4 regions of the Paenibacillus sp. S-38 genome follow, and region 3 is predicted to be linked to each of the others. Evidence: a T-box and tRNA genes for the amino acid it is inferred to sense, from the RefSeq annotation. Region 3 holds a T-box; the other regions hold tRNA genes.
The links. The T-box of region 3 lies ahead of ileS (isoleucine--tRNA ligase). A T-box ahead of a tRNA ligase gene usually reads a tRNA of that ligase, here a tRNA-Ile.
Positions count from the first base shown of each region.

Region 1 (7,762 bases), 3.7 Mb from region 3:
TCAGAAGGTAACTTCGTTCCACAACGGTACACTGGTTAAGCTGAACGACGGGCGCTCCGGCGAGATTGTATTCTCTGACCGCTCGAATCCTACAAGGCCCTGGGTTAACGTAAACGGGAGCATTATCAATTTGACGGTGGAACGGAATCTATACATTTTGGATGTGCTTTCTTCTTAAAAACTCAGATAAGAGCAAACCAAAAAATATCCGTACTTTACAGAAATAGAGGAGTCTTCGTTTATTAGGAGCGGGGACTTCTTTTTATTAGTTTTTCAGATTGCTTTATGAATTTTCAAAAAAACTCTTGCATTACAGTAGGCTGCTGTGATATATTGATCAAGTCGCCGCTGAACAGGTGGCGAAAACAAACATGACATTGCCCTTTGAAAACTGAACAACGAGTGAGTGTTAAATATAGAGACTCAGCGATGAGTTTCTGCCAAGCTTCAAAATGAGTCATCAGCTTTTCTTTAATGGAGAGTTTGATCCTGGCTCAGGACGAACGCTGGCGGCGTGCCTAATACATGCAAGTCGAGCGGAGCACTTCGGTGCTTAGCGGCGGACGGGTGAGTAACACGTAGGCAACCTGCCTGTAAGATCGGGATAACTACCGGAAACGGTAGCTAAGACCGGATAGCTGGTTTCGGTGCATGCCGGAATCATGAAACACGGGGTAACCTGTGGCTTACGGATGGGCCTGCGGCGCATTAGCTAGTTGGCGGGGTAATGGCCCACCAAGGCGACGATGCGTAGCCGACCTGAGAGGGTGATCGGCCACACTGGGACTGAGACACGGCCCAGACTCCTACGGGAGGCAGCAGTAGGGAATCTTCCGCAATGGGCGCAAGCCTGACGGAGCAACGCCGCGTGAGTGATGAAGGTTTTCGGATCGTAAAGCTCTGTTGCCAGGGAAGAATGTCGTGGAGAGTAACTGCTCTGCGAATGACGGTACCTGAGAAGAAAGCCCCGGCTAACTACGTGCCAGCAGCCGCGGTAATACGTAGGGGGCAAGCGTTGTCCGGAATTATTGGGCGTAAAGCGCGCGCAGGCGGTTTTTTAAGTCTGGTGTTTAAGCCCGGGGCTCAACCCCGGTTCGCACCGGAAACTGGAAGACTTGAGTGCAGGAGAGGAAAGCGGAATTCCACGTGTAGCGGTGAAATGCGTAGAGATGTGGAGGAACACCAGTGGCGAAGGCGGCTTTCTGGACTGTAACTGACGCTGAGGCGCGAAAGCGTGGGGAGCAAACAGGATTAGATACCCTGGTAGTCCACGCCGTAAACGATGAGTGCTAGGTGTTAGGGGTTTCGATACCCTTGGTGCCGAAGTAAACACAATAAGCACTCCGCCTGGGGAGTACGCTCGCAAGAGTGAAACTCAAAGGAATTGACGGGGACCCGCACAAGCAGTGGAGTATGTGGTTTAATTCGAAGCAACGCGAAGAACCTTACCAGGTCTTGACATCCCTCTGAAAGCCCTAGAGATAGGGTCCTCCTTCGGGACAGAGGTGACAGGTGGTGCATGGTTGTCGTCAGCTCGTGTCGTGAGATGTTGGGTTAAGTCCCGCAACGAGCGCAACCCTTGACTTTAGTTGCCAGCATTAAGTTGGGCACTCTAGAGTGACTGCCGGTGACAAACCGGAGGAAGGTGGGGATGACGTCAAATCATCATGCCCCTTATGACCTGGGCTACACACGTACTACAATGGCCGGTACAACGGGAAGCGAAGTCGCGAGATGGAGCGAATCCTTAGAAGCCGGTCTCAGTTCGGATTGCAGGCTGCAACTCGCCTGCATGAAGTCGGAATTGCTAGTAATCGCGGATCAGCATGCCGCGGTGAATACGTTCCCGGGTCTTGTACACACCGCCCGTCACACCACGAGAGTTTACAACACCCGAAGCCGGTGGGGTAACCCGCAAGGGGGCCAGCCGTCGAAGGTGGGGTAGATGATTGGGGTGAAGTCGTAACAAGGTAGCCGTATCGGAAGGTGCGGCTGGATCACCTCCTTTCTATGGAGATCATGGCCATGAAGATGGCCGGATCAAATCGGCAGCGCAAGCTGCAAAAGCCGCGCAAGCGGGACACTCACTCGTGTTCAGTTTTGAAAGGTGCAATACCTTTCAACAAGATATTCTTTCGTTTGGTGATGATGGCGGAAGGGAACCACGCGTACCCATCCCGAACACGAACGTTAAGCCTTCCAGCGTCGATGGTACTTGGACCGCAGGGTCCTGGGAGAGTAGAACGTCGCCAAGCAAGCCCACCTTGGGTGGGCTTTTGTTATGAAACCATATCTTGATACGGGCCCTTAGCTCAGCTGGTTAGAGCGCACCCCTGATAAGGGTGAGGTCGGTGGTTCGAGTCCACTAGGGCCCACCATATAATTTTATACATTCCCATGGGGCCATAGCTCAGCTGGGAGAGCGCCTGCCTTGCAAGCAGGAGGTCAGCGGTTCGATCCCGCTTGGCTCCACCAAATTTCTTCTTGAAATGCCTAGAATTTTGTGGTAGAATCCTTTTTGTCGCCGCAAAAGTCGACAGCATTATCGTTTGTTCCTTGAAAACTGGATATACGAAACAAACTAGCTGAAGTATCTAATGTTTTTTATTAGCTGCCTAGCGGGATGTTTTATTTTGGTAGTGACCTTTGAGCGAAGCTCAACGGAACGCAAAATAAAATCATCGAGCGACTTGGTTAAGCTATTAAGAGCACACGGAGGATGCCTAGGCACCAGGAGCCGAAGAAGGACGTGGCGAACAACGATAACGCCTCGGGGAGCCGTAAGCAGGCTTTGATCCGGGGATGTCCGAATGGGGAAACCCACATGTGGTAATTCGCATGTACCATGCAGTGAATACATAGCTGCATCGGAGGCAGACGAGGGGAACTGAAACATCTAAGTACCCTCAGGAAAAGAAAACAATAGTGATTCCGTCAGTAGCGGCGAGCGAAAGCGGAGAAGCCCAAACCAAGGAGCTTGCTCCTTGGGGTTGTAGGACGTCAATGTGGGTTAAGCAGAGTAGGCGAACAGGTCTGGAAAGGCCGGCCAGAGTGGGTAAAAGCCCCGTAACCGAAATTCTGCGAACACCCTAGACGGATCCTGAGTACCGCGAGACACGTGAAACCTCGTGGGAAACCGGCAGGACCATCTGCCAAGGCTAAATACTCCCTGGTGACCGATAGTGAAGCAGTACCGTGAGGGAAAGGTGAAAAGAACCGCGGGAGCGGAGTGAAAAAGAACCTGAAACCGTGTGCTTACAAGAAGTCAGAGCCCGTTCATGGGTGATGGCGTGCCTTTTGTAGAATGAACCGGCGAGTTACGTTCCCGTGCGAGGTTAAGGTGAGAAGCCGCAGCCGCAGCGAAAGCGAGTCTGAATAGGGCGAATGAGTACGTGGACGTAGACCCGAAACCGTGTGATCTACCCCTGTCCAGGGTGAAGGTGCGGTAACACGCACTGGAGGCCCGAACCCACGAATGTTGAAAAATTCGGGGATGAGGTGGGGGTAGCGGAGAAATTCCAATCGAACTCGGAGATAGCTGGTTCTCCCCGAAATAGCTTTAGGGCTAGCCTCGGGTTAGCGTTGCGGAGGTAAAGCACTGATTGGGTGCGGGGCCCGCCAAGGGTTACCAAGTCCAGTCAAACTCTGAATGCCGCAAACGTGATGCCCGGGAGTCAGACAGTGAGTGCTAAGATCCATTGTCAAGAGGGAAACAGCCCAGATCATCAGCTAAGGTCCCCAAGTGTGTGTTAAGTGGGAAAGGATGTGGAGTTGCACAGACAACCAGGATGTTGGCTTAGAAGCAGCCACCATTGAAAGAGTGCGTAATAGCTCACTGGTCGAGTGACTCTGCGCCGAAAATGTAACGGGGCTAAACACACCACCGAAGCTATGACTAGATATCTATGATATCCTGGGGTAGGGGAGCGTTGTATGCGGGTTGAAGGTTGATCGTGAGGACAGCTGGACTGCATACAAGTGAGAATGCCGGTATGAGTAACGAAAAGATCAGTGAGAATCTGATCCGCCGAAAGCCTAAGGGTTCCTGAGGAAGGCTCGTCCGCTCAGGGTAAGTCGGGACCTAAGGCGAGGCCGAAAGGCGTAGTCGAAGGACAACAGGTTGAAATTCCTGTACCACCGTGAACCGTTATGAGCAATGGGGTGACGCAGAAGGATAGTGACGCGAGCTGATGGATGCTCGTCCAAGCAGTGAGGCTGATGTGCAGGCAAATCCGCACATCGTAAGGCTGAGCTGTGATGGGGAGGGAAACTTAAGTACCGAAGGTCATGAGTTCAGGCTGCCAAGAAAAGCCTCTAGCCAGGGAGAAGGTGCCCGTACCGCAAACCGACACAGGTAGGCGAGCAGAGCATGCTAAGGCGCGCGGAAGAACTCTCGTTAAGGAACTCGGCAAAATGACCCCGTAACTTCGGGAGAAGGGGTGCCTCGGTAGGGTGAATAGCCCGAGGGGGCCGCAGTGAAAAGGCCCAAGCGACTGTTTAGCAAAAACACAGGTCTGTGCGAAGCCGCAAGGCGAAGTATACGGGCTGACGCCTGCCCGGTGCTGGAAGGTTAAGGGGAGCGGTTAGGGGTAACCCGAAGCTGTGAACCGAAGCCCCAGTAAACGGCGGCCGTAACTATAACGGTCCTAAGGTAGCGAAATTCCTTGTCAGGTAAATTCTGACCCGCACGAATGGCGTAACGACTTGGGCGCTGTCTCGACGAGAGATCCGGTGAAATTTTAATACCTGTGAAGATGCAGGTTACCCGCGACAAGACGGAAAGACCCCATGGAGCTTTACTGCAGCTTGATATTGGACTTTGGTACGATCTGTACAGGATAGGTGGGAGCCTGAGAAGCCTGAGCGCCAGCTTGGGTGGAGGCGCCGTTGGGATACCACCCTGATCGTATCGGAGTTCTAACCTGGTACCGTGATCCGGTGCGGGGACAGTGTCAGGTGGGCAGTTTGACTGGGGCGGTCGCCTCCTAAAGCGTAACGGAGGCGCCCCAAGGTTCCCTCAGAATGGTTGGAAATCATTCGAAGAGTGCAAAGGCATAAGGGAGCTTGACTGCGAGACAAACAGGTCGAGCAGGGACGAAAGTCGGGCTTAGTGATCCGGTGGTACCGAATGGAAGGGCCATCGCTCAACGGATAAAAGCTACCCTGGGGATAACAGGCTTATCTCCCCCAAGAGTCCACATCGACGGGGAGGTTTGGCACCTCGATGTCGGCTCATCGCATCCTGGGGCTGAAGTAGGTCCCAAGGGTTGGGCTGTTCGCCCATTAAAGCGGTACGCGAGCTGGGTTCAGAACGTCGTGAGACAGTTCGGTCCCTATCTGTCGCGGGCGCAGGAAATTTGAGAGGAGCTGTCCTTAGTACGAGAGGACCGGGATGGACGTACCGCTGGTGTACCAGTTGTTCCGCCAGGAGCACGGCTGGATAGCCAAGTACGGACGGGATAAGCGCTGAAAGCATCTAAGCGTGAAGCCCCCCTCAAGATGAGATTTCCCAATTAGTAAGACCCCTTGTAGACGACGAGGTTGATAGGTTCGGGGTGGAAGCGCGGCAACGTGTGGAGCTGACGAATACTAATCGGTCGAGGGCTTATCCACTAGCTTCCGCAAGGAAGCGGCAGCAGTAATGTAGATGTTAGTCTTAAGCTAGCGAGTGAGGATATATCATTTTGGTAGTGACCTTTGTGCGAAGCACAACGGAACGCAAAATGATATACCCGAATGTATATCCAGTTTTCAAGGTACAAGCCTTGAATAATCGTTTGGTGATGATGGCGGAAGGGAACCACGCGTACCCATCCCGAACACGAACGTTAAGCCTTCCAGCGTCGATGGTACTTGGACCGCAGGGTCCTGGGAGAGTAGAACGTCGCCAAGCAAAAAGAGCCTTTTTGGAAATTATCCGAAAGGGTTCTTTTTTTATTTAAAACATGGATGAAAACCCATGAAAATGCACCCAGTTTAGGCTTGACACCAAAAATGGGCTTTTGATAAGATTGCAATAATACTTTTCGGGCTTTATATGAGGTATAACATGAAGGAGGATTATTTTTGTGTGGGAGACTAAGTTTGCCAAAGAAGGGCTAACATTTGACGACGTACTGCTGGTGCCCCGTAAATCGGATGTGTTCGGCAAAGAAATTGACATCTCAACGGAATTGACCAGTGCAATCAAGTTGAATATTCCCTTCCTCAGCTCGGCGATGGATACGGTGACGGAATCGGCTTTGGCGATTGCCATTGCAAGAGAAGGTGGCATCGGGATTATTCATAAGAATATGCCGATCGCCCAGCAAGCAGAAGAAGTGGACCGGGTTAAGCGTTCCGAGAGCGGCGTAATCACCAATCCTTTCTCCCTTACTCCTGAACATCACGTATATGATGCGGAAGAGCTTATGGCCAAGTATCGGATCTCCGGCGTACCGATTTGTGATGAGAACAACAAGCTCGTCGGCATCCTGACCAACCGTGACCTGCGTTTTGTACATGACTATTCGATCAAAATTAAAGAAGTCATGACCCGCGAACAGCTGGTCACTGCTCCTGTGGGAACTACGCTGCAGCAGGCTGAAGGGCTTCTGCAGAAGCACAAGATCGAGAAGCTGCCTTTGGTCGATGAGAACAATGTATTGAAAGGCCTTATCACCATTAAGGATATTGAGAAGGCGATTCAGTTCCCTAACTCAGCTAAAGATAAGCACGGACGCCTGCTGGCAGGTGCAGCGGTTGGTGTATCCAAAGATGTCATGGAGAGAACGGCAGCGCTGGTTGAAGCCGGTGTCGATCTCATCGTAGTGGATTCGGCGCACGGACACCACATCAATATTTTGAACACGGTTCGTAAGATTCGAGAACAGTATCCAAACCTGCCAATCTGTGCCGGGAACGTAGCGACAGGCGACGGGACAAGAGACCTGATCGAAGCCGGTGCTTCTATGGTCAAAGTAGGTATCGGTCCAGGCTCGATCTGTACGACCCGCGTTATTGCAGGCATTGGTGTTCCTCAGATTACTGCCATTTATGACTGTGCATCCGTAGCTCGCAGCTACAATGTACCGATCATTGCCGATGGCGGGATTAAGTACTCGGGTGATGTAGCGAAGGCGATCGCTGCCGGCGCAAGTGCCGTTATGATCGGCAGCCTCTTTGCAGGAACCGAAGAGAGCCCAGGCGAATCGGAGATTTACCAAGGCCGCCGCTTCAAAGTATACCGCGGCATGGGCTCCCTCGGCGCAATGAAAGAAGGCAGCAAAGACCGTTACTTCCAAGAGAACGAAAGCAAGCTGGTTCCGGAGGGCATCGAAGGCCGTGTGGCTTATAAAGGGCCTCTCGCAGACACATTGTATCAGCTTGTCGGCGGTCTTCGGTCGGGTATGGGGTACTGCGGCGCTCGGAACATTAAGGCGCTTATTAATGAAACGAGCTTCATTCGAATCACAGGTGCCGGTCTTCGTGAAAGCCATCCTCATGATGTGCAGATTACGAAAGAAGCACCAAACTACTCTCTGTAAGACGAATTCAAAAAGGCGGTGGCATTTAGCCCCGTCTTTTCTTTTTTGTAAAGGAAAAGTCGCTTATGGTACAATAACAAAGGCATCATGAAGAACATGGTATAAAATTTTTTTTATGGGAGTTGAGTTTGTTGTTTGTACGTGCAAAGCGAATTTGTTCCACATTAGCGGTAACGTTACTCTTACATACGACATTGGCAGCAGTTCAGCCTGCAGCGGTCCGGGCGGAGGAAGCT
Region 1 is NZ_CP187970.1:10,099-17,860, forward strand. It holds gene ACP26L_RS00040 (HD-GYP domain-containing protein) at 1-178, shown strand, start outside; rRNA gene ACP26L_RS00045 (16S ribosomal RNA) at 472-2,008, shown strand; rRNA gene rrf (5S ribosomal RNA) at 2,139-2,255, shown strand; tRNA gene ACP26L_RS00055 (tRNA-Ile) at 2,302-2,378, shown strand; tRNA gene ACP26L_RS00060 (tRNA-Ala) at 2,400-2,475, shown strand; rRNA gene ACP26L_RS00065 (23S ribosomal RNA) at 2,693-5,613, shown strand; rRNA gene rrf (5S ribosomal RNA) at 5,777-5,893, shown strand; gene guaB (IMP dehydrogenase) at 6,069-7,526, shown strand; gene ACP26L_RS00080 (D-alanyl-D-alanine carboxypeptidase family protein) at 7,658-7,762, shown strand, end outside.
Region 1: it encodes a tRNA-Ile, which carries the amino acid that the T-box ahead of ileS (isoleucine--tRNA ligase) is inferred to sense. The anticodon was not compared.

Region 2 (7,762 bases), 2.6 Mb from region 3:
TTTGGCGTTCAGCTGTTCTTTGGTCTGTACGATCAGTTGGCGATAACGCTCAGCAAACAATTCCGTAGACGTCAGGTCATCGCGATCATAACGTCGCCACGTATCATTGATTCCTATGTAGATGGATACCCAGTAGGTTTGAGTTCCATGCAATCCTCCTGCCACCGCCCAAGCAGGTCAACGACACGATTGCCACCAATCCCTCTATTCAGGAAACGAACTTCCTTTTGTGGGTACAGGTGCCCGAAGCGTGCGGCAGCCATCAAGGCATAACCTACACCGAGGTCATGACCATTGTATCGGTTCCTTCCGCAGTCGGTAATACTATCCCCTTGAAAAAGCACGACCGCTCCATCTTCGATCTTCGTCATGTCAATTCTTCCTCCCTTTTTCTACGATTCTAATCCAGTCCAGCGAGCGCCTGATCCTAAATTTGCTAAACCGAGGGTCCCTTTGTATATCCGCAGAATAAACAAAAAAGCTTAGAAGACTTGATGTCTTCTAAGCTTTCGGTGATGCCGGTAGAGGGACTCGAACCCACACGGTTTCCCTCACGATTTTGAGTCGCGCGCGTCTGCCAATTCCGCCATACCGGCTAGTGGCGTGCCCTAAGAGATTCGAACTCCTGACCTTTTGATTCGTAGTCAAACGCTCTATCCAGCTGAGCTAAGGGCACAAACTATAAACGATGGAGTGGTGCCGAAGACCAGACTTGAACTGGTACGGTGGTCACCCACCGCAGGATTTTAAGTCCTGTGCGTCTGCCGATTCCGCCACTCCGGCGAATAAAAAATGGAGGCGCCACCCAGACTCGAACTGGGGGTAAAGCTTTTGCAGAGCTCTGCCTTACCACTTGGCTATGGCGCCTCGGTACTTAAATGGAGCGGAAGACGGGAATCGAACCCGCGACCCTCGCCTTGGCAAGGCGATGCTCTACCGCTGAGCCACTTCCGCATAATAAAACTGGGGATCTAGGATTCGAACCTAGGCATGACGGAGTCAAAGTCCGTTGCCTTACCGCTTGGCTAATCCCCAATGCTTGAATTCTTTCAAAAGATATGGGGCGGTCGAAGGGAATTGAACCCTCGAATGCCGGATCCACAAACCGGTGCGTTAACCACTTCGCCACGACCGCCATGGCAGGAAAACAGGGGCAGCAGGAATCGAACCCACACCAAAGGTTTTGGAGACCTTTGTTCTACCTTTAAACTATGCCCCTATAAAAACTGGTGGAGGCTGATGGATTCGAACCACCGAACTCGTACGAGAACAGATTTACAGTCTGCTGCGTTTGGCCACTTCGCTAAGCCTCCGTATGAAATTACATGGTGCCGCCGAGAGGACTTGAACCCCCAACCTACTGATTACAAGTCAGTTGCTCTACCAATTGAGCTACAGCGGCATAATGGTGGCTCGGGACGGAATCGAACCGCCGACACGAGGATTTTCAGTCCTCTGCTCTACCGACTGAGCTACCGAGCCTTCTAAAACATAACAGCATTATATCTTACTTCACGAGAAAAGTAAATGGCGGAGCCGACGGGATTCGAACCCGCGGTCTCCTGCGTGACAGGCAGGCATGTTAGGCCTCTACACCACGGCTCCACACTAGGAAAATTGGTTGCGGGGGCAGGATTTGAACCTGCGGCCTTCGGGTTATGAGCCCGACGAGCTACCGGGCTGCTCCACCCCGCGTCAGTAAAATCATTATGGTGGAGGCTGACGGGATCGAACCGCCGACCCTCTGCTTGTAAGGCAGATGCTCTCCCAGCTGAGCTAAGCCTCCATGGGATAAAGATGACCCGTAGGGGATTCGAACCCCTGTTACCTCCGTGAAAGGGAGGTGTCTTAACCCCTTGACCAACGGGCCGAACCAATGGTAATTGCAATAAACCTAAAGGTAATGCTACGGAGAGAGAGGGATTCGAACCCTCGAGACGCTTGTGACGCCTACACGATTTCCAATCGTGCTCCTTCGGCCAGCTCGGACACCTCTCCAAGAAATGGCTCCCCGAACAGGACTCGAACCTGTGACAACTCGATTAACAGTCGAGTGCTCTACCAACTGAGCTATCAGGGAATAACTGATCAAGGCTTGCACCTTGAAAACTGGATACGAAACGGTCGTTCGGGTATATCATTTTGCGTTCCGTTGTGCTTTCGCACAAAGGTCACTATGATATATCCTCACTCGCTAGCTAAAAACCTAACATCTACATTACTGCTGCCGCTTCCTTGCGGAAGCTTGTGGATAAGCCCTCGACCGATTAGTATTCGTCAGCTCCACACGTTGCCGCGCTTCCACCCCGAACCTATCAACCTCGTCGTCTACAAGGGGTCTTACATACTGGGAAATCTCATCTTGAGGGGGGCTTCACGCTTAGATGCTTTCAGCGCTTATCCCGTCCGTACTTGGCTATCCAGCCGTGCTCCTGGCGGAACAACTGGTACACCAGCGGTACGTCCATCCCGGTCCTCTCGTACTAAGGACAGCTCCTCTCAAATTTCCTGCGCCCGCGACAGATAGGGACCGAACTGTCTCACGACGTTCTGAACCCAGCTCGCGTACCGCTTTAATGGGCGAACAGCCCAACCCTTGGGACCTACTTCAGCCCCAGGATGCGATGAGCCGACATCGAGGTGCCAAACCTCCCCGTCGATGTGGACTCTTGGGGGAGATAAGCCTGTTATCCCCAGGGTAGCTTTTATCCGTTGAGCGATGGCCCTTCCATTCGGTACCACCGGATCACTAAGCCCGACTTTCGTCCCTGCTCGACCTGTTTGTCTCGCAGTCAAGCTCCCTTATGCCTTTGCACTCTTCGAATGATTTCCAACCATTCTGAGGGAACCTTGGGGCGCCTCCGTTACGCTTTAGGAGGCGACCGCCCCAGTCAAACTGCCCACCTGACACTGTCCCCGCACCGGATCACGGTACCAGGTTAGAACTCCGATACGATCAGGGTGGTATCCCAACGGCGCCTCCACCCAAGCTGGCGCTCAGGCTTCTCAGGCTCCCACCTATCCTGTACAGATCGTACCAAAGTCCAATATCAAGCTGCAGTAAAGCTCCATGGGGTCTTTCCGTCTTGTCGCGGGTAACCTGCATCTTCACAGGTATTAAAATTTCACCGGATCTCTCGTCGAGACAGCGCCCAAGTCGTTACGCCATTCGTGCGGGTCAGAATTTACCTGACAAGGAATTTCGCTACCTTAGGACCGTTATAGTTACGGCCGCCGTTTACTGGGGCTTCGGTTCACAGCTTCGGGTTACCCCTAACCGCTCCCCTTAACCTTCCAGCACCGGGCAGGCGTCAGCCCGTATACTTCGCCTTGCGGCTTCGCACAGACCTGTGTTTTTGCTAAACAGTCGCTTGGGCCTTTTCACTGCGGCCCCCTCGGGCTATTCACCCTACCGAGGCACCCCTTCTCCCGAAGTTACGGGGTCATTTTGCCGAGTTCCTTAACGAGAGTTCTTCCGCGCGCCTTAGCATGCTCTGCTCGCCTACCTGTGTCGGTTTGCGGTACGGGCACCTTCTCCCTGGCTAGAGGCTTTTCTTGGCAGCCTGAACTCATGACCTTCGGTACTTAAGTTTCCCTCCCCATCACAGCTCAGCCTTACGATGCGCGGATTTGCCTGCACATCAGCCTCACTGCTTGGACGAGCATCCATCAGCTCGCGTCACTATCCTTCTGCGTCACCCCATCGCTCATAACGGTTCACGGTGGTACAGGAATTTCAACCTGTTGTCCTTCGACTACGCCTTTCGGCCTCGCCTTAGGTCCCGACTTACCCTGAGCGGACGAGCCTTCCTCAGGAACCCTTAGGCTTTCGGCGGATCAGATTCTCACTGATCTTTTCGTTACTCATACCGGCATTCTCACTTGTATGCAGTCCAGCTGTCCTCACGATCAACCTTCAACCCGCATACAACGCTCCCCTACCCCAGGATATCATAGATATCTAGTCATAGCTTCGGTGGTGTGTTTAGCCCCGTTACATTTTCGGCGCAGAGTCACTCGACCAGTGAGCTATTACGCACTCTTTCAATGGTGGCTGCTTCTAAGCCAACATCCTGGTTGTCTGTGCAACTCCACATCCTTTCCCACTTAACACACACTTGGGGACCTTAGCTGATGATCTGGGCTGTTTCCCTCTTGACAATGGATCTTAGCACTCACTGTCTGACTCCCGGGCATCACGTTTGCGGCATTCAGAGTTTGACTGGACTTGGTAACCCTTGGCGGGCCCCGCACCCAATCAGTGCTTTACCTCCGCAACGCTAACCCGAGGCTAGCCCTAAAGCTATTTCGGGGAGAACCAGCTATCTCCGAGTTCGATTGGAATTTCTCCGCTACCCCCACCTCATCCCCGAATTTTTCAACATTCGTGGGTTCGGGCCTCCAGTGCGTGTTACCGCACCTTCACCCTGGACAGGGGTAGATCACACGGTTTCGGGTCTACGTCCACGTACTCATTCGCCCTATTCAGACTCGCTTTCGCTGCGGCTGCGGCTTCTCACCTTAACCTCGCACGGGAACGTAACTCGCCGGTTCATTCTACAAAAGGCACGCCATCACTCATTAACGAGCTCTGACTTCTTGTAAGCACACGGTTTCAGGTTCTTTTTCACTCCGCTCCCGCGGTTCTTTTCACCTTTCCCTCACGGTACTGCTTCACTATCGGTCACCAGGGAGTATTTAGCCTTGGCAGATGGTCCTGCCGGTTTCCCACGAGGTTTCACGTGTCTCGCGGTACTCAGGATCCGTCTAGGGTGTTCGCAGAATTTCGGTTACGGGGCTTTTACCCACTCTGGCCGGCCTTTCCAGACCTGTTCGCCTACTCTGCTTAACCCACATTGACGTCCTACAACCCCAAGGAGCAAGCTCCTTGGTTTGGGCTTCTCCGCTTTCGCTCGCCGCTACTGACGGAATCACTATTGTTTTCTTTTCCTGAGGGTACTTAGATGTTTCAGTTCCCCTCGTCTGCCTCCGATGCAGCTATGTATTCACTGCATGGTACATGCGAATTACCACATGTGGGTTTCCCCATTCGGACATCCCCGGATCAAAGCCTGCTTACGGCTCCCCGAGGCATTATCGTTGTTCGCCACGTCCTTCTTCGGCTCCTGGTGCCTAGGCATCCTCCGTGTGCTCTTAATAGCTTAACCAAATGCTCGTAGTTTCGTTTTGCGCTCCGTTATGCTTCGCATAAAGGTCGCTTCCAAAAACGAAATACATCGCTAGCAGCTATAAAGATAAAACATTAGATTACTTCAGCTAGTTTGTTTCGTATATCCAGTTTTCAAGGAACAATATTGCAATTCATCACGGCATCGACCGTGGTGGATTGTAGAGCATTAAAATGGTGGAGCCAAGCGGGATCGAACCGCTGACCTCCTGCTTGCAAGGCAGGCGCTCTCCCAGCTGAGCTATGGCCCCATGGCAATATATAATTATATGGTGGGCCCTAGTGGACTCGAACCACCGACCTCACCCTTATCAGGGGTGCGCTCTAACCAGCTGAGCTAAGGGCCCATAGAAAAAAAGATATTCAAACCCAAATGAATGGGTTCGCTTGGCGACGTTCTACTCTCCCAGGACCCTGCGGTCCAAGTACCATCGACGCTGGAAGGCTTAACGTTCGTGTTCGGGATGGGTACGCGTGGTTCCCTTCCGCCATCATCACCAAACGAAAGAATATCTTGTTGAAAGGTATTGCACCTTTCAAAACTGAACACGAGTGAGTGTCCCGCATACGCGGTTGATGCAGCTTGCGCTGCCGATTTGATCCGGCCATCTTCATGGCCATGATCTCCATAGAAAGGAGGTGATCCAGCCGCACCTTCCGATACGGCTACCTTGTTACGACTTCACCCCAATCATCTACCCCACCTTCGACGGCTGGCCCCCTTGCGGGTTACCCCACCGGCTTCGGGTGTTGTAAACTCTCGTGGTGTGACGGGCGGTGTGTACAAGACCCGGGAACGTATTCACCGCGGCATGCTGATCCGCGATTACTAGCAATTCCGACTTCATGCAGGCGAGTTGCAGCCTGCAATCCGAACTGAGACCGGCTTCTAAGGATTCGCTCCATCTCGCGACTTCGCTTCCCGTTGTACCGGCCATTGTAGTACGTGTGTAGCCCAGGTCATAAGGGGCATGATGATTTGACGTCATCCCCACCTTCCTCCGGTTTGTCACCGGCAGTCACTCTAGAGTGCCCAACTTAATGCTGGCAACTAAAGTCAAGGGTTGCGCTCGTTGCGGGACTTAACCCAACATCTCACGACACGAGCTGACGACAACCATGCACCACCTGTCTCCTCTGTCCCGAAGGAGGACCCTATCTCTAGGGCTTTCAGAGGGATGTCAAGACCTGGTAAGGTTCTTCGCGTTGCTTCGAATTAAACCACATACTCCACTGCTTGTGCGGGTCCCCGTCAATTCCTTTGAGTTTCACTCTTGCGAGCGTACTCCCCAGGCGGAGTGCTTATTGTGTTTACTTCGGCACCAAGGGTATCGAAACCCCTAACACCTAGCACTCATCGTTTACGGCGTGGACTACCAGGGTATCTAATCCTGTTTGCTCCCCACGCTTTCGCGCCTCAGCGTCAGTTACAGTCCAGAAAGCCGCCTTCGCCACTGGTGTTCCTCCACATCTCTACGCATTTCACCGCTACACGTGGAATTCCGCTTTCCTCTCCTGCACTCAAGTCTTCCAGTTTCCGGTGCGAACCGGGGTTGAGCCCCGGGCTTAAACACCAGACTTAAAAAACCGCCTGCGCGCGCTTTACGCCCAATAATTCCGGACAACGCTTGCCCCCTACGTATTACCGCGGCTGCTGGCACGTAGTTAGCCGGGGCTTTCTTCTCAGGTACCGTCATTCGCAGAGCAGTTACTCTCCACGACATTCTTCCCTGGCAACAGAGCTTTACGATCCGAAAACCTTCATCACTCACGCGGCGTTGCTCCGTCAGGCTTGCGCCCATTGCGGAAGATTCCCTACTGCTGCCTCCCGTAGGAGTCTGGGCCGTGTCTCAGTCCCAGTGTGGCCGATCACCCTCTCAGGTCGGCTACGCATCGTCGCCTTGGTGGGCCATTACCCCGCCAACTAGCTAATGCGCCGCAGGCCCATCCGTAAGCCACAGGTTGCCCCGTGTTTCATGATTCCGGCATGCACCGAAACCAGCTATCCGGTCTTAGCTACCGTTTCCGGTAGTTATCCCGATCTTACAGGCAGGTTGCCTACGTGTTACTCACCCGTCCGCCGCTAAGCACCGAAGTGCTCCGCTCGACTTGCATGTATTAGGCACGCCGCCAGCGTTCGTCCTGAGCCAGGATCAAACTCTCCATTAAAGAAAAGCTGATGACTCATTTTGAAGCTTGGCAGAAACTCATCGCTGAGTCTCTATATTTAACACTCACTCGTTGTTCAGTTTTCAAAGGGCAAACCTACAACAAATCCTCATTTACAAACATTTGAAGTTTTGTCGTTTGCTGTCACCTCGTTTAGCGGCGACTTTTATAATGTATCACAGTTGCCTATTCAAATGCAAGCTTTTTTTAGAAATTATTTTTGGCTTGCGGCTTACCTTCACTCACTCGGACAAGCCGTTTGAAGCGGCGAGAGTTAATTTATCATATCCCGTTTTTAGATGTCAAGCTTTTGTAAACAAAAAAAGATAAGCCGCGATGGACTCCCATACACGGCCGATATTCGTTATCATTCCCTTGTTCTACTCAATCATTCCAATCTCAGGG
Region 2 is NZ_CP187970.1:1,098,796-1,106,557, reverse strand. It holds partial or broken gene ACP26L_RS05245 (SGNH/GDSL hydrolase family protein) at 1-371, opposite strand, end outside; tRNA gene ACP26L_RS05240 (tRNA-Leu) at 517-596, opposite strand; tRNA gene ACP26L_RS05235 (tRNA-Arg) at 600-676, opposite strand; tRNA gene ACP26L_RS05230 (tRNA-Leu) at 695-783, opposite strand; tRNA gene ACP26L_RS05225 (tRNA-Cys) at 794-867, opposite strand; tRNA gene ACP26L_RS05220 (tRNA-Gly) at 880-954, opposite strand; tRNA gene ACP26L_RS05215 (tRNA-Gln) at 964-1,035, opposite strand; tRNA gene ACP26L_RS05210 (tRNA-His) at 1,060-1,135, opposite strand; tRNA gene ACP26L_RS05205 (tRNA-Trp) at 1,149-1,219, opposite strand; tRNA gene ACP26L_RS05200 (tRNA-Tyr) at 1,228-1,313, opposite strand; tRNA gene ACP26L_RS05195 (tRNA-Thr) at 1,327-1,402, opposite strand; tRNA gene ACP26L_RS05190 (tRNA-Phe) at 1,407-1,482, opposite strand; tRNA gene ACP26L_RS05185 (tRNA-Asp) at 1,529-1,605, opposite strand; tRNA gene ACP26L_RS05180 (tRNA-Met) at 1,619-1,695, opposite strand; tRNA gene ACP26L_RS05175 (tRNA-Val) at 1,711-1,786, opposite strand; tRNA gene ACP26L_RS05170 (tRNA-Glu) at 1,799-1,870, opposite strand; tRNA gene ACP26L_RS05165 (tRNA-Ser) at 1,910-1,998, opposite strand; tRNA gene ACP26L_RS05160 (tRNA-Asn) at 2,005-2,080, opposite strand; rRNA gene ACP26L_RS05155 (23S ribosomal RNA) at 2,248-5,168, opposite strand; tRNA gene ACP26L_RS05150 (tRNA-Ala) at 5,364-5,439, opposite strand; tRNA gene ACP26L_RS05145 (tRNA-Ile) at 5,459-5,535, opposite strand; rRNA gene rrf (5S ribosomal RNA) at 5,574-5,690, opposite strand; rRNA gene ACP26L_RS05135 (16S ribosomal RNA) at 5,821-7,357, opposite strand; gene ACP26L_RS05130 (thiazole synthase) at 7,738-7,762, opposite strand, start outside.
Region 2: it encodes a tRNA-Ile, which carries the amino acid that the T-box ahead of ileS (isoleucine--tRNA ligase) is inferred to sense. The anticodon was not compared.

Region 3 (7,762 bases):
CGACGCCGAGCTCCTCCTGCAGCTCTCGCACGCCGTCTTCTACGCTCTCGCCGGCCAGCAGATGCCCCGCACAGGAGATATCAAGCAGCCCCGGGAACGTATCCTTGCCGGGATGCCGTTCTTGAAAAAGAATGCTACCCTCCCCTGCCGGCTCCGCCTCATCCCAGATCCAGCACTGGAACGTACGATGCCACAGTCCCTTTGCATGCACCTCTTCCCGGGAGGCCGTGCCTATGGGATTCATTTCCTTATCATAAATGTCGAACAGTTCCTGCTGTACGCCCACGCGTATGCCTCCTGTCATTCGCTGCAGCGAACACGAGGTTCCCCTGCGTTGTCACCGCTGCAGGTCTGTAGTATGATGGTTGGTAAAGTTTTTGCGCTGTTTCATGAAATGAAGATGAGCGCAGCAAGCCCAAAGGAGCCAGTGATCATGAGTGTCCATGATGCCATTACAAAGCATACCCGCAAACAGAACGCCCACCTGGAGCAGTTCCTGAAGCTCGAGCAGCGGCGCGAGCAGGCCATTGACGAAGCCGTCCGCCTCTGCGCCGAAGGCAAGCCGTTCAGCGTGGAGGCGATCAACGCCATGACAGGTGAGATCAACGCCCACGCGACACAGGGCATCTCCCCTACGCGTGTCTTTGTCACGCCGGAAATGATCGAAGACTTCGTCCGCCGCTCGAAGTAAACAGCCTCCTCCCCTGCATCAGTCTTGCGCTTCAGCAGCCCGAGAAGGCTCCCCATGATGAATGGCCTGCGCAGTCCTCACTTCAACGGTGTAAGGACTGCGCCGCTTCATCCTAATCTAGCTAGGCCCCTTAACGAGTCTAGCTGTTATCTCACAACCTTGGCGGACTCGTCAACGCACTTATTTGTTTACATAACAATAATTATGTCCACTAAGTGCAGACCCGCGGGGTCACTCACCCCCCTGCCTTCCGCCGACCTGCTCCTCCTGTCCCGTGTTCCTACATCGCCAACCTGCTCCTGCTCTCCCCGTGCTCCTGCATCGCCGACCCGCTTCTGCTGTCCCCGTGTTCCTGCATCGCCGACCCGCTCCTGCTGTCCCCGTGTTCCTGCTTCTGTCTTCCCTCGCCTGCTTCCTTTCTGTCTTCCGCCGGCCGCTTTTTTCCCGCGCTTCTCTACTCGATCCGCAGCCGGAACCGATGCTCTCCGAAGACGATCTCTTCCATAACCGGTGATGCCGCATACCGCAGCTCGGCCAGCAGGACATTCTCCTCCAGCAGGTGGCGGAACCGGTCCAAAGCCTCCTTCAGCGGAGCTTCGACATCCAGGGTGAGGACCACCCTCTTCTCGATGGGCAGCTGCAGCCTCTTGCGGTAATCCTGAATGCCGCGGATCACCTCACGCACCAGGCCTTCCTGCTCCAGCTCCTCCGTGATCGCGGTATTCAGTGCCGCGTGGATCCCGTACCCCGACGCGGAGGCGAATCCGGCCTTGCCCCGCTTCTCCACCAGCAGTTCATCCAGCGTCAGACGAACGGATTCGCCGGCTATCTCCGCGTCCTGCCAGCCTCGTTCCACCGCCAGCTTCGCATCCGCTGCCGACAGTCCTTTCAGATGCTCCTGAATGGCGCCGACCCGCTTTCCGTACGTTTTACCGGCTGCCTTCAGGTTCAGCTTCAGCTGATATTCGACGAACGAGCCCTCACTGTGCTCCACCCGGATGGTCTTGACGTTGATTTCATCCTTGATGACGGCTTCGAACGCCTTCAGCTGAAATTCCCGGTCAAGCGAGACGATGAGCTCGGACAGCGGCTGCCGAGTCTTGATCCCCGACTCGCTGCGGATGTTCCGTGCCAGCTCAACGATCTGCCGGGCGGTTTCCATGTCGCTTTCGAGCCCTGTGTCGATCGTCCCCCCGTTCACCTTCGGATAGTCGGCCAGATGCACACTGTCTCCGCCGCCCAAGCTGCCAAATACGTCTTCAGCCAGAAGCGGGGTATATGGCGCGATCATCCGCGCCAGCACCAGCAGCACTTCGCGGAGCGTCTGGTAGGCGGATACTTTGTCCTCCGTCATGTCACTGCCCCAGAAGCGGTCGCGCGAGCGGCGGAGGTACCAGTTGCTGAGCTCATCGACAAAGGCTTCCATCTGCTTCGCCGGGTTCAGAAAATCATAGGATTCCAGCCCGTTCTCCACGCTCTGCAGGGTCGTATTCAGCCTGGACAGCACCCACCGGTCCAGCTCATTGCTGGAAACCCGCGGCGGATAGGCATCCGGGTCATAGCGGTCGATCGCGGCATAAAGCGTATAGAACGCATGCGTATTGTGGATCGTATCGATCACCTTGGACTTCGCCTCGGCCACAATGCTCTTCGAAAACCGCTTGCTGTTCCACGGCGCGCTGTCCGAGAGGAGCGCCCAGCGGAAGGCATCCGCGCCGAATTCTTCAATGATCTCCCACGGGTCCACCACATTCCCTTTGCTCTTCGACATCTTGAGGCCGTTCTCGTCGAGGACGTGACCCGTTGAGATGACCGCCTTGTACGGCAGCTGTCCGTTATACAGCGTGGATACGGCCATCAGGCTGTAGAACCAGCCCCGCGTCTGGTCAATGCCCTCGCAGATCATATCCGCAGGATACTGCTCACCGAACAGCTTGGAGTCGCCAAAGGGATAATGGTACTGGGCGAACGGCATCGAGCCGCTGTCGAACCACACGTCGATCACTTCCGGCGTCCGGTCCATAGTGCCCCCGCAGGAGCAGCGCAGGTGAACCTCGTCCACGTAAGGCTTATGCAGCTCCAGGCTGTCCGCGACAGGCGCGGTGGACCGCTCGCGCAGATCCTGCAGGCTGCCCGGCGCATACTCGGCTCCGCAATCCCGGCACTGCCAAATGTTGAGCGGCGTTCCCCAATACCGGTTCCGGCTGATGTTCCAGTCCACAAGCTCCTCCAGAAACTTGCCGAAGCGCCCTTCGCGGATATGGGAAGGATACCACTCCACTTTGCGGTTGTTCTCGATCAGCTGCTCCTTGACCGCCGTGGTCTTGATAAACCAGCTCTCCATCGCATAGTAGAGCAGGGGTGACTTGCAGCGCCAGCAGAAGGGATAGCTGTGCTGGTACCGCTCCTTGGCATACAGCAGACCGCGCTCCGCCAGGCTCTTCACGATATCCACATCGCAGTCCTTGACGAAGCGGCCGGCGAAATCGGTGACCGAATCGGTATACCGGCCCGCCAGGTTAACGACATTAACGAATTCCACACCATGCTGGCGGCACGTACGGTAATCGTCTTCCCCATGCGCCGGGGCGATGTGCACGATCCCGGTACCGCTCGTATCGCTGACGTAGTCCGCGTCGACGACGATATGCCCCCCGTTCACCTCGATATAGCCAAAAGGAGGCTCATAAGCCGTGCCCACGAACTCCGCTCCTTTATGAGTCGACAGAATCTCATAATCCTCTTGGAGCACCTGCTCCACAAGGCTGCCCGCCAGCACGTATACGCTGCCGTTTTGTCTGGCTTTGACATAGTCCAAATCCTTGTTCAGCGCGAGTGCCGCGTTGGCCGGGAGGGTCCAGGGGGTCGTCGTCCAGGCCAGGAAGATCACGTCTTCTTCCCTGCTTTTGAACTTCACCGTCGCACTCAGATCCTTGACCTCTTCGTAGCCCTGCGCCACTTCATGCGAGCTCAGCGTCGTCTGACAGTCGGGGCAGTAAGGGCTGACCCGGTGGCCTTTGTAGAGCAGTCCCTTCCGGTGGATCTCAGACAGCAGATGCCACACACTCTCGATATAAGGGTTGGTCAGCGTGACATAGGGATGCTCCATGTCGGTCCAATAAGCGATGGCTTCGGTCAGCTCCCTCCACTGCTTCTCGTATTCGAATACGCTGCTCTTGCATTTCTCGACGAATTCGGCGACGCCGTACTGCTCGATGGCTTGTTTGCCGGAGATGCCGAGCTGCTTCTCCACGCCCAGCTCCACGGGGAGGCCGTGGGTATCCCAGCCGGCTTTGCGGATGACACGGTACCCGGACATCGTTTTGTAACGGCCGATGAAATCCTTGATCACGCGCCCGAGCACGTGCCCGATATGCGGCTTGCCATTGGCGGTGGGCGGACCCTCGTAGAACACGAAGTTCGGCCTGCCTAACCGGTTATCGATGGAGCTTTGGAACGTACCGCGTTGCTTCCACTGCTCCAGGATCCGCAGCTCTCGGGTTCTTGCTTTTTCTTTCACGTCGACTTGTCTCATGGCGCTTCCTCACTCCACTCCCGTTGATTTGGACAAAGGCTGTAAAAACAAAAAAATCCCGCCCCCTAAGGGACGAGATTCCATCTCGCTCTACCACCCTTGTTCTGAAGCATCGGACGCACCGACCTTCAGCACACTTCCTGCGTACCATCATACGCGTCCCTTGTAACGGCGGGATCCCGGGTCGGCTTACTTCTGCTTCTTCAGCCTTCCTTCTCGGAGAGGATCTTCGGCTGAGTCTTGAACGTTGGCTTTCAGCGCAGGGCCAACTCTCTGGGGATCAAGGGATTCAGCGTACTCTTTCTCGTCATTGAATGTAGTCAGATCATTCAGTTATTTCCTTTTTACACCACTCTACTCCCATTGTCAAATAAATCTGCAAAAAATCCACTCGGGCTCCCCAGGCTCGAAGCACACCTTTTTGCCTGCACGGCCGGCCGGCTTCACAGCCCTTTGGACCGCTTCCACGCTTCGTGAATCCCATACACCCGCTTCCAGAGCTCCTCTCGCTCCAGGGCGCTGTAGTGCACCAGATGCTCGCCGAACACATCGCCCAGCACCTCCAGCCACTGCGCTTTGGTGCGGAGCTCCGTCTTCACTTCCCCCTCATGATCCCTCCGGCTCCAGATGCAGCCGCGCACCTCGTTCGCCCCCTCGGCGTGCCGGTGACGGACCAGGAACAGGTTGATCCACGGGGACTCCGGCGAGGTGGAGTAGTACACATGCTTGGGCTCGAACACGGTAAGGTCCTGCTCCACCTCGGGGGCCACATCCACGCCCGCGAAGGAAGCGGAAGGATCGTGCTCCAGCCTCCAGCCTCCGCCTGCCACCTGGGAATCCGTCACCCGGTAGCGCAGCGGTCCCTGCGGATACTCACCTGCGAGGAGCGGGAGCGGCTCCCAGGGCATATCCCCGAGCCCCGCATCCACGATCCAGCGCTGCTGCGGCTCCTCCGGCAGCGTGACCGTAAGGCCAAGGTGAAATGAATTGATCCGCGGCTCCTGCCCCAAGGGCTGAACGCCCGCCCGGTGCCGGGACACCTGATACCCGAGCGAGAGAAGCAGTGTACTGAACGCGCCGTTCAGGTGAAAGCAGTACCCGCTGCGGCCGGTGGTCATGAGCCTGACCGAAGAGGCGGGGTCGATGGAGGCCGGACGGCCGGCGACAATATCGACCGTCTGCCATGGGATTTTCTCCACGTGGGCCCGGTGAAGCTCAAACAGATAGGATAAGGTCGGCGGCTGTACTCCGGGAATCCCCAGCCTCGACAGGTAAGCGCGGATCTCGCCGCTGTTCAGCATCTAAGCTTCCCCCTCTTATTCGCCTCCCCATCTCCGGCATCGGATGCGGGAGCGGCAGGCATTTTCCACCATTGTATCACATGCACTCCCATTCCTTACCAGATTTCATCGAAGTCTCACCTCTTCTTCAGAAAAGCATCATAAATCGGGCTCGTCTACATACCTTTCCTAATGGCAGGTGGATTGATTGCCGCTTACTCTGTAGAATAAGGGGGGTGAGGTGAGATGGAGATGTCCGAGTCGAGGGCACTGAACACGGAGACAGAGCTGTTCGCCGCCTCTCTCTTCCAGCTCCGCGTCTCGGTATGGGAGCGAACGGCCGACGATATTCCGGTACGGGTCGAGGATGGGGGCATTATCGAACGGTTCACACCGGGCAGCGTGACGATTAACGGGGTTACCTATTCGCGAAGCGAATGCGAGTTCCGGGTCCGCGTGGGCGGCGTATCCTCGCTGGAGGATCAATAAGCCGATGAGACGGCTGCGTGCGCTATACGAACAAAGAAAAAAAAGCAGAAGCTGGCCGGGATTCGGCACCGCTTCTGCTTTTTTGGGTTGGTTATTTTACGGCCTTAATAATAAAGCGGGCGGCATTCGCCGGAATGCCCTGCGGGGTTCGGTACCGCTCCACATACTGCCTGAGCCGCTCGGCATCGCCGTCCCGCTTCCTGAAATCCGGGAGAATCGGCGTGTGGAGCAGGAGAAAGAGCAGATCCTCGTACTGCTCGTAATATTCTGCGGTGTCCGACTCCTCCCACTCGATCTTCGTGAAGCCGGCCTCGTGCAGCTCCCCCAAGCATCTGCGCAGGAGCGTTCCGGGAGCCGCTCCCCCGTGCTGTCCCCGCCCGAAGAAAGCCTTCAGGCTGCGTTTGTCCTCTTCCCCGACCTGCTGGGTCAGGAAGACGCCCCCCGGGGCAAGCACTCGGTAGACTTCCTTCGCAGAGAAAGGGGAGTGCCGGCACGTGACCAGGTCGAAGAAAGACTCCGGAAACTCCAGCTTGTTCGCATCCATCCGCACGAAACGGGCCGGGAGCTCCAGCGTCCGTTCCAGGCTGCGCTTCGCCTGTTCGATCATACCTGCGGATCGGTCAATCCCCACGAGCAGGCGCACGTTATCCGCGACCCGAAGCACGGCCTCCCCCCCGCCGGTCCCGATGTCCAGCATAAGGCAAGCCGGCCCCATATACCGTGCCGCATCCCCGTACAAGTCCGGAGGCTGGCCTTCCGTCCGGCACCGTACCCCGCTGAAATCCCAGCCGTTCCCTCTCCCTACCAAGTCATAAAAGGCATTCTCGTCCTCATTCTCTTTTGTCATGCTCAGAACCATCCCTTCCAAAGTGGTGAACAAATGAAAGAGCCAAGGGCTGTTCGGCCCCTCCTGCCGGCTCCCTTATGACCTTACGGCATAAAGAAACCCGGAGCGAACCCCCAAGCACCTTGGCTCATCCTGCGTGACCCATCCCCGCTCGGCTGAAACCGCCCGGCGCCTGTTCGAAGCAAGAGCTGCATGGTGCCGAAGGGCAGACTTCCCCCTCGGCGGCTGGCACGCGTGTTACCCAGCCCGGCAGCTAGCTACTTCGAACATGGCAGAGGATCATCCGCTTCACCTCATTCTGGAAAAGTTATCCTGATTATTCCGTCATTCGAGCCGCCGTGCAACGCGGTGCTTCACCGCTTCGGCTCACTTACTAACCGGATGCAGATTCGGATCCGCTGCAGCCGGAACGTCTGCCGCCGCCGTCCGGTGATACCCCTTTGCGTAATAGATGCCGGCCATGAGCACCAGGAACAGCGGACCCACCGCCAGGGCAATCCGCGTCTCGGGGAAATACCCCATGAGGCATACGACGAAGAACAGGAAGGCGAGACAGACATAGGAGGCCAGTGGGAACAACGGCATCCGGTAAAAGAGCCCTCCGATCTCCTGCTGCGGCAGCCTTCTGCGGAACCGGATCTGCGAGATGAGAATCATCGCCCACGTCCAGATCGCCCCGAAGGTGGAGATGCTGGTGACCCAGACGAACACTTTTTCCGGCACGATGTAGTTGAGCACGACGCCGGCCAGCAGGGCCGCCGCCGAAGCAAGGACCGCATAGCCCGGAACACCGCTGCCAGACAGCCGCCCGAAGCGGGATGGCGCTTCGCCTTGGCGCGCCAGGTTGAAGAGCATGCGCCCGGTGCTGAAGATGCCGCTGTTGCAGGAGGATAAGGCGGCCGTCAGGACGACGAAGTTGA
Region 3 is NZ_CP187970.1:3,735,901-3,743,662, reverse strand. It holds gene ACP26L_RS17270 (NUDIX hydrolase) at 1-286, opposite strand, end outside; gene ACP26L_RS17265 (YpbS family protein) at 434-691, shown strand; gene ileS (isoleucine--tRNA ligase) at 1,146-4,226, opposite strand; T-box leader at 4,292-4,546, opposite strand; gene ACP26L_RS17255 (arylamine N-acetyltransferase family protein) at 4,670-5,527, opposite strand; gene ACP26L_RS17250 (hypothetical protein) at 5,753-5,995, shown strand; gene ACP26L_RS17245 (class I SAM-dependent methyltransferase) at 6,087-6,842, opposite strand; gene ACP26L_RS17240 (amino acid permease) at 7,209-7,762, opposite strand, start outside.

Region 4 (7,762 bases), 2.0 Mb from region 3:
CGGAGAGCAGAAATCGAGTCATTGCTTTGGCCGATCAGAACAAGAATGCGGAAGCCTACGCCATTTACGCAGAATCGGTCGAAGCCAATCGCAAACTTGTGAATGATACGTTAAAGCAGCTGCAGAAGATGAAAATTGAAGACGCCGGTGGAATCAATACAGCCAACCAAGAAAGCAAAGGACGCACGCAGAGCCAAGTCTTTTATACTGGCATCGCAGCCATCCTTATTCTAGTCATCCTGAGCTTCGTGATTACGCGTATGATTGTCAAACCAGTAAGAGAGGTGAAGGCCCTCTTAACCGAAGCGGAAAACGGTGACTTTACGGTAAAAGGCAGCTACCGTTCCAAAGATGAGATCGGTGAGCTTACTACTTCCTTCAACAATATGACGGCTAAGCTGCAATCGATCTTTGGTACGGTTCAATCCTCATCCCACATTGTAGCCTCCACGTCCGAGGAACTGAGCGCCAGCGCCGAGCAGAACAGCCAGGCGTCCGAGCACATCGCGACAACGATTCAAGAGCTCGCTGCCGGAACCGAGCTGCAGGTGGAAAAAGTCGAGGACAGTTCTTCAGCCATCACGGATATGACCGGTTACACGCAGACCATCACGGATAATACGGAGAAAATGAAGCACGACGTCCTGCACGCGTCCCAGATGTCATCCGAAGGCAACCAAGCCATTTTGGAAGTGACGACTCAGATGAATTCAATCTACGCCAATGTAAACAGCCTGTTCGACGCCGTAAAATCGCTCAATGAGCGTTCCAACGAAATCGAGCAAATTACGAATGTGATCTCCGGCATATCAGCCCAGACGAATCTGCTCGCTCTCAATGCTGCGATTGAAGCAGCACGGGCCGGCGAACATGGCAAAGGCTTTGCTGTTGTTGCGGGAGAAGTAAGGAAGCTTGCGGAGCAATCTAATCAATCGACTGAACAAATTTCCCGTCTGATTCAGCTGATTCAGCAGGATACAGGGCTTACGCTGCAGACGATGGAGAAGGCCTCGCAAGAAGTGAATGCCGGTCTGAACGTCGTGAATCATGCAGGCAGCTCGTTCCAAAAGATTGACCAAGCCGTCAGCGGTGTCGTTACACAGATCGAAGGCATTTCTGAAGCGCTGAAAAAATTGGCCGGCGGCGCCACTAACGTAAATACATCTATCGATGATGTTCGGGGTGTTGCCCATAAGTCGGCTTCCATAACGCAGAACATCTCGGCGGCAACTGAAGAGCAACTCGCTTCGATGCAGGAAATCTCTTCGTCCGCACAGGCACTTGCCGGCTTAGCCGATGATCTACAAAAAATCGTGAGCCAGTTTAAGATTTAACTCTTCAAACAACTGGAGCAAAGCGATCACGCGGTTCAAGGGAACCGGCTGGTTCAAATGGCAATCAGACCGAAAAGCTCAAGCGCAGGCTTGGGCTTTTTGTGTTGAACTGAGGCGAAGAGGGCCCTGGTACGATCAAGATACGTTAACGCACAAAAAGCGCCCCACCATTTTCGGTCAGGGCGCTTTCATATCATTTCTCAGCGTTATGCCGCCTTCTTACATTCGGTAGCAAAAACAACAAGGCCATAAAAGAGAAAAAACCCTTATACATTAAGGGTTTCGCGCCTATGGGCCCTGAGGGACTCGAACCCCCGACCAATCGGTTATGAGCCGACCGCTCTAACCAACTGAGCTAAGGGCCCACAAAATGGAGGCAGGAAGTTTGGTTGCGGGGGCAGGATTTGAACCTGCGGCCTTCGGGTTATGAGCCCGACGAGCTACCGGGCTGCTCCACCCCGCGCCAGTAAAAATATCCATTGCTTTATGGCGACAGGATTAACTATACACCATGCCAAACTCCTGAGTCAAGTATAAATTTATACCGTATACCGGACGCCAAACCGCCCTTTGCGTGAACGGAATACCTGAACCTCGCTCGGGCATTCATACCCGTAGATCCACCAGTCCTCTTCCATCCGTTTGGCCAGACAGCCGGCCTGAAACTTGCTGTCATATAATTTCACCCAATAGATCCAGTTCATTGATTCACACTCCGCTTGCCAGCCGTTGATGAATTCCTGCTCTTAGCATAACCAAAAAGAAGCTTCCTTATTTGGGAGAGAAGCTTCTTCGTATGGTGTAATGTAGAAGTATGATGATACGATGATTCCAGTGTACCTTTCACCGTCAGCTTGCGTTCTCCTCCGGCCCCGCAATGTAGGCCACTACGCCTTCCTTCTCTGCGAGATCCCTCTGGTGATGCGCAATACGGGAGGAAGCGGAGGATGCGATGGCCGCGACGAGGTCGTCGAGGAAGGTATGAATCTGCTTGCCGTTCTTGGTATCGAGCCGCTTGATGATGCCGATCTTATGCTTGTCAAGGTGGCCGAAGGTGGTGACGGCTATGCTGCCATAGCCGAATACCGATCCGAGCGCCAGCGTTTCGTCACACCCGAACAGGCCTTCATCCGATTCGATAATCGACTGGATTGGCTCCGTCAGCAGCCCTTTCTCGGCTAGGACGTCCAGTTCGATCCCGACCAGTATGGCATGCTGGAGCTCACGCTTCTTCAGCACCGCGTGCACGGATTCCACGCACTCCTCCAATGTCAGGCTGGGCTGGTAAGGCAGCTGCATTTCCCGAACGATCTCAGCTATGTCTTCTATGGTGACTCCGCGCTCTTCCAGCTTCTGATAGACGGCGGTTTTAACTTCGATGCTGTGAACCTGACGTTTCATGGAGATCGCCCCTTATACCGGAATGCGTTCATTATAACATACGATGATAACGCTTGCATTAGGCTCGTGCAGGGAAACGGGACATCTTTTTCCACGGAAGGTTTTTCCCTTGGAATGGCTGCCCAGCAGGCGTTATAATAAATAAAAGGAGGGAATCCCATGTTCTATGGTATCGCCGTATTTCCGTCTCAAGAGATTGCCGAGGTCGCGGCTCCGCTGCGCAAACGATATGATCCCCGTGATTTTCTGATCCGTCCGCATCTCACGGTGTACGAAAAACAGGAGTGGACGCACGAACAGCTGAATGATGCGGTAGCGGTTCTCCATTCCATCGCCGGTGCTTGGCAGCCGTTCCAGCTCCACTTCAACCGGTTCTCCAGCTTCTATCCGGCCAGCAATGTAATCTATATGGCCCTCTCCGACCCCGAGCCGCTGCGCCGGCTCCACGAGGCGATCTCCCAAGGTCTGCCGCGGCCCGTACCGGAGAAGCCTTACCTGTATACGCCCCATCTTACGGTTGCCCAGGAGCTTGGCGACGATGAGCTCCACGATGTCCTATCGAGCCTGAAGAATAGGACACTCGACCTCCAGTGCACGATTGACCGGTTTGCCCTGCTGCGCCAGGAGCAGAACGGCGTGTGGAAGACGGTCAGCGAGTTTGTGCTCTCATAAGATAATAGTATTCCTTGGAATCCGCCCTGGAAGGGGCGGATTTTTGTGTGCTGATCATCATGCAACCCTAATTCCGGATGATTCTCAGCCTCCCGATTTGGCAAGCCCCCGAACTCCCGGTCTATGCTGACATGAACCGACCAAAAAGCCGGTCCCTTTGGACCGGCTCTGCTGGAATGATGAATCTATAAGTACTTAGTTTACTGCTATGAATTATTGCTTTTGAACACCTACAAGACGCTTCGCCACGCCGCCGTTTTCGGTCGTGAAGGTTTCGTACACTTTGACGATAAGTGGGAAAACTCCCTGCGGGCTTACGCCGCTGAAAGTAAATTTATTCTCTCCTGGAAGCAGACGACCTTCCCCGACGAACGGTTTGGTAGCCGATCCGATGAAGTTGCCAAGGGCGTCATAAAGCTCGAACATCAAGCCTGTGGAGCTTGCATCAAGCTGCACGAGATCCTGACGCTTCAGTTCCAAGTTCGGCTTGGCACTGTAAACATATCCCTCGGCACTGAAGGTGTGAGACAGATTCAGTGACTTGAATTTAATTTCAAAAGGATATGCCACTATCGTCTGGTTGATATCACCCGACGGTTGAAGCGGAAGTTTATAAGCCGCAATGGTCGTTTTGTAAGGCGCCGCCAGCTTCATATCCTGTACCTTCACGCCCAGCCCCGTACCCGGCTCGGACAGCGGTACGGCATAAGAATAACTAACCGTAATCGCCGACTTCGGAAGAATTTGGGCTGTAGAAATCTTCTGTCTCGCCCCGCTGTACTCGTATCCGTCACTGCTGACAAGATCGGCCTGGAAAGCAGGCACCGCCACCGGCTTATCGCTCTTGTTGTACACCTTGAACTTCGCGGTTACGGTCTTCGCGCCTTCTTCCGTGTTCTCGAACATATCGAACTGGGCCACCGACACATCCAGCTCCGCCGGGATCAGCTCGCTGCGCTTGTCAAACTGCATGACGTCGCCGATATTGTACGGCACAAATTTCGTATCCGTCGGCCCGGCCGGCAGCAGAATGTTCAGCCGGCCCACATAGTAGCCGCTGCGGGCCGTGTTCACAGCAGCTGCTGTCCCCGCACTTGCAGCACTTGCAGCACCGGCATCCACGCCGGAGGCCGCCGCATCGGTGCCGCTCGCACCGGCATCCGTACCGGCGGACGAGCCTGCCGAGGCCGCCGCAGCCGTCGAAGCCGAGGCGTCAGAGGCCGCTGCCGCTCCGCCGAACTGCTCCTGCGTCAGCACGTTCAGCGAAGTAAGCACCGTATCCTGATCCGTTGGGATGGCGAAATGGATGTACTTCTCTTCCTTCGGCTGCAGGGACAAGGTTCCCTGCTCCACACGGGAGCCGGAGAACACCTTCTCTTCATTCCTGCCGTCAATGACGAACGCCGGCATCTCTTCCTTCTTCGCCGTTGGATTGTAAGCGAGCAGCTGCACGACGAAGACCGTGCCGTTCTGCGTCGATTCCTTCTTGATATTCACCGGCGTGTACTGGATCGGAGAAGTCAGCGAAGGGATGACGAACGTGTCGGACCATTTCTTCACGGCCTTCGGGTCGGTGATAAGCGATTCGCTCCCCTGCCATACAGTGCCGGTAATCGGGGCGGCCACGATGACGGTTTCCTTCTTCGGATAGACGTAGACGTCCACGTCCGTCCAGTTGACTTCGGTCAGCGTGATCTCATCCGTGCGGTCCACTACGGAGATGTAGCCGACCTCGGTGGTCGCTTTCGGCTGAATCGACTTGGGGCTTCCGGCGCTCGGCTGCAGCGTGTATACCGTGCCTTCGCTGGATTTGACGCGGAGCTCATAATCCGGTACCCGTGTTACGCCGCTGCCGTTATTCTTGAGCCGTACGACGACGCCAAGCCGGGTCCCTTCCTCTACCTTCTCGTTCAAGACGGCCTTGACTTCAAAATCAAGCAGGTCCGTCAGCTTATAGCTCACGACGGCCGGCACGACCGATTCGGCAGCGGGCGCTTCGGCGGCTAGCGCGGCATAGCTGGGATTGATGAGAGATGCGGAGAGTATAACGGATGCTACGGTTATTTTCAGTTTGCGGTTCACTTGGTTCTCCTCCTGTCGGATCCTTTGTGGATTGCTCGGCCCGTTTACTTCGCCAGCTGAACTTTCTCTTTGTCCTTCAGCTGGTTCTGGCCGGAGATGATCAGCTGCTCCCCTTCTTTGACGCCGGAGATGACCTCCTGAATCGTCTCATTCAGCCGGCCGAGCTGCACCTTGCGCTTCTCCGCCTGGTCCCCTGCGAGGACGAATACGAAGGTGTCGCCGCCTTCGCGAACGACGCTCAGGGTAGGAACGGCAACGACCATCTGCTCGTTCTCCCCGGTGAGCTGAATCTGCGCTTTCATGCCCGGCTTCAGCTTGCGGTCGGCGTTCGGCACTTCCAGCTCCAGGGAATAGGCCTTCGTATCGCCGCTCATCACGTCCGCCAGGTAGCTCACTTTGGCTGCGGTTTTGTCCACAACACCCGGGATATAGAAGATGAGCTCGCTCTTGCCGCGGACCAGGTTGGCCGCATCCTCCGCCAGCTCCGCCTTGATCTTGATCGGATCGAGCTGCTGGATCTTCGCCGCGCTGAAGCCGGCGCTGAGCGTCATGCCCTCTTGGATCGGAAGGTCGGTCAGCACGCCGCTGACGGCCGCCTTCACTTCCATGTTGCCGAGGGTCCGGTCCGCTTCGCGAAGCGTCACGTTGGCCGTCTGGATCCCCTGCTCCAGCTCGATGAAGTTGTTCGTGCTGTCGAGGGTCTGAAGCTTGCTGCGGTTGGCCTCCAGATCCAGCTTTTGGCTGCTCAGCTGCGTTTCGGCCTGCTCCAGCTGGATCTTGGTCACGAGCCCGAGATCGTAGTCATTGCGCATTTTATTGTAATTTTTCTCGGCATCCTTGATGGCCTGCTCCAGCTTGGTAATCCCGTTCTGCAGCTCTTTACGGCTATCCGAGAGCGTTGCCTTCGCCTTCGCGATCTGCTCCTGCGAGCTGTTCAGCGAGATCTGCGCCTTCTCTTTCTGGATCAGGACATCGGTCGGATCCATCCGGAAGATGACCTCTCCCTTCTCGACCATGTCGCCGCGCTTCTTCATGATGGCCTGCACGTCCCCGCCCGACTTCGTGAGGACATCGAGCTGAATGGAGGAAGCGACGTCTGCCACCTGCTCAAGCGGGTCCCCAATCTTCTGCTTTTCGACCGGAGCCACCTTGACCGTCTTGATCTGCGCCTCGGCATTCGCCGCAGCCGGAGCCGCCTCCGGTTTGGCTGCCGAGCAGCTGGCCAGAAGTGCTGCGGACAAGACCGCGGCCCCCAGCACTTTCACGGCAGGTTTCATCGATTTGGACTTTCTCTTCATCCGATTCATCGCCAAACTCTCCTTTTTCCCTTGAGCTTATCTATGATATGACCCGGTATCTTCATTCGTGGGATCAGTGGGGCGTCACAGGAGACGGGGGCACAGCCTCGGCCGGCTTCCTGCGGAACAACCGTGCCATCCGCCGCTTGAAGTTCTCGATCATCTCGTATACGATCGGCACCACAAGGAGCGTCAGCAGGGTCGAGGTCGTGAGACCGCCGATAACCACCACGGCAAGCCCCTTGGAGATGAGCGTGCCCTCCGACAGCCCCAGGGCCAGCGGCATCAAGGCGATGATCGTCGCTCCGGCCGTCATGATGATCGGACGCAGCCGTGTCAGCCCCGCCTCGATCAGCGCATCCCGGACACTATAGCCCGCTTCGCGCAGCTGCTGCACCCGGTCGACCAGCACGATGGCGTTCGTGACCACGACACCGATCAGCATCAGGAATCCGATCAGGGAAGTGATATTGATGGATTCGCCGGTCACCAGCAGGCCCAGAAGTCCGCCAATCGCTGCAAGCGGAAGCGAGAACAGGATGGCGAACGGCGCACTGCCGTTGCCGAAAGCAAGCACCATGACCAGATACACGATGAAGACGGAAGCCCCCATGGCCACGAACATCTGCTGGAAGCTTTCCTGGATGTCGTCGGTGACGCCTTTCACCTCGGCCCGTACGCCATCCGGCAGCTCAACGCTCTTCAGCGCTTCAGACACCTTGGCGCTCACCCCGCCTTTATCCGCCGAATCGATCTTCGCCGTTACACGCACAAATACATCCTGCATCTCACGGGCAATGGAAGCCGGCGCCTCGATTTGCCGGATTTTGGCCAGATCGCTGAGCTTCAACACCGCACCGGAAGGCGTGGTGATCAGGAAGCTGCCGATCTTCTCCACGGAGTTCTTATCGTTGTTATCGAGCATGATCTTCGTCTCGAAGGTCGTATTATCGAACTTGAGATCCCCGATTTTCT
Region 4 is NZ_CP187970.1:5,740,423-5,748,184, forward strand. It holds gene ACP26L_RS25275 (methyl-accepting chemotaxis protein) at 1-1,334, shown strand, start outside; tRNA gene ACP26L_RS25280 (tRNA-Ile) at 1,626-1,699, opposite strand; tRNA gene ACP26L_RS25285 (tRNA-Met) at 1,721-1,797, opposite strand; gene ACP26L_RS25290 (hypothetical protein) at 1,874-2,038, opposite strand; gene ACP26L_RS25295 (phosphatidylglycerophosphatase A family protein) at 2,184-2,735, opposite strand; gene ACP26L_RS25300 (2'-5' RNA ligase family protein) at 2,895-3,407, shown strand; gene ACP26L_RS25305 (hypothetical protein) at 3,621-5,489, opposite strand; gene ACP26L_RS25310 (efflux RND transporter periplasmic adaptor subunit) at 5,534-6,796, opposite strand; gene ACP26L_RS25315 (efflux RND transporter permease subunit) at 6,861-7,762, opposite strand, start outside.
Region 4: it encodes a tRNA-Ile, which carries the amino acid that the T-box ahead of ileS (isoleucine--tRNA ligase) is inferred to sense. The anticodon was not compared.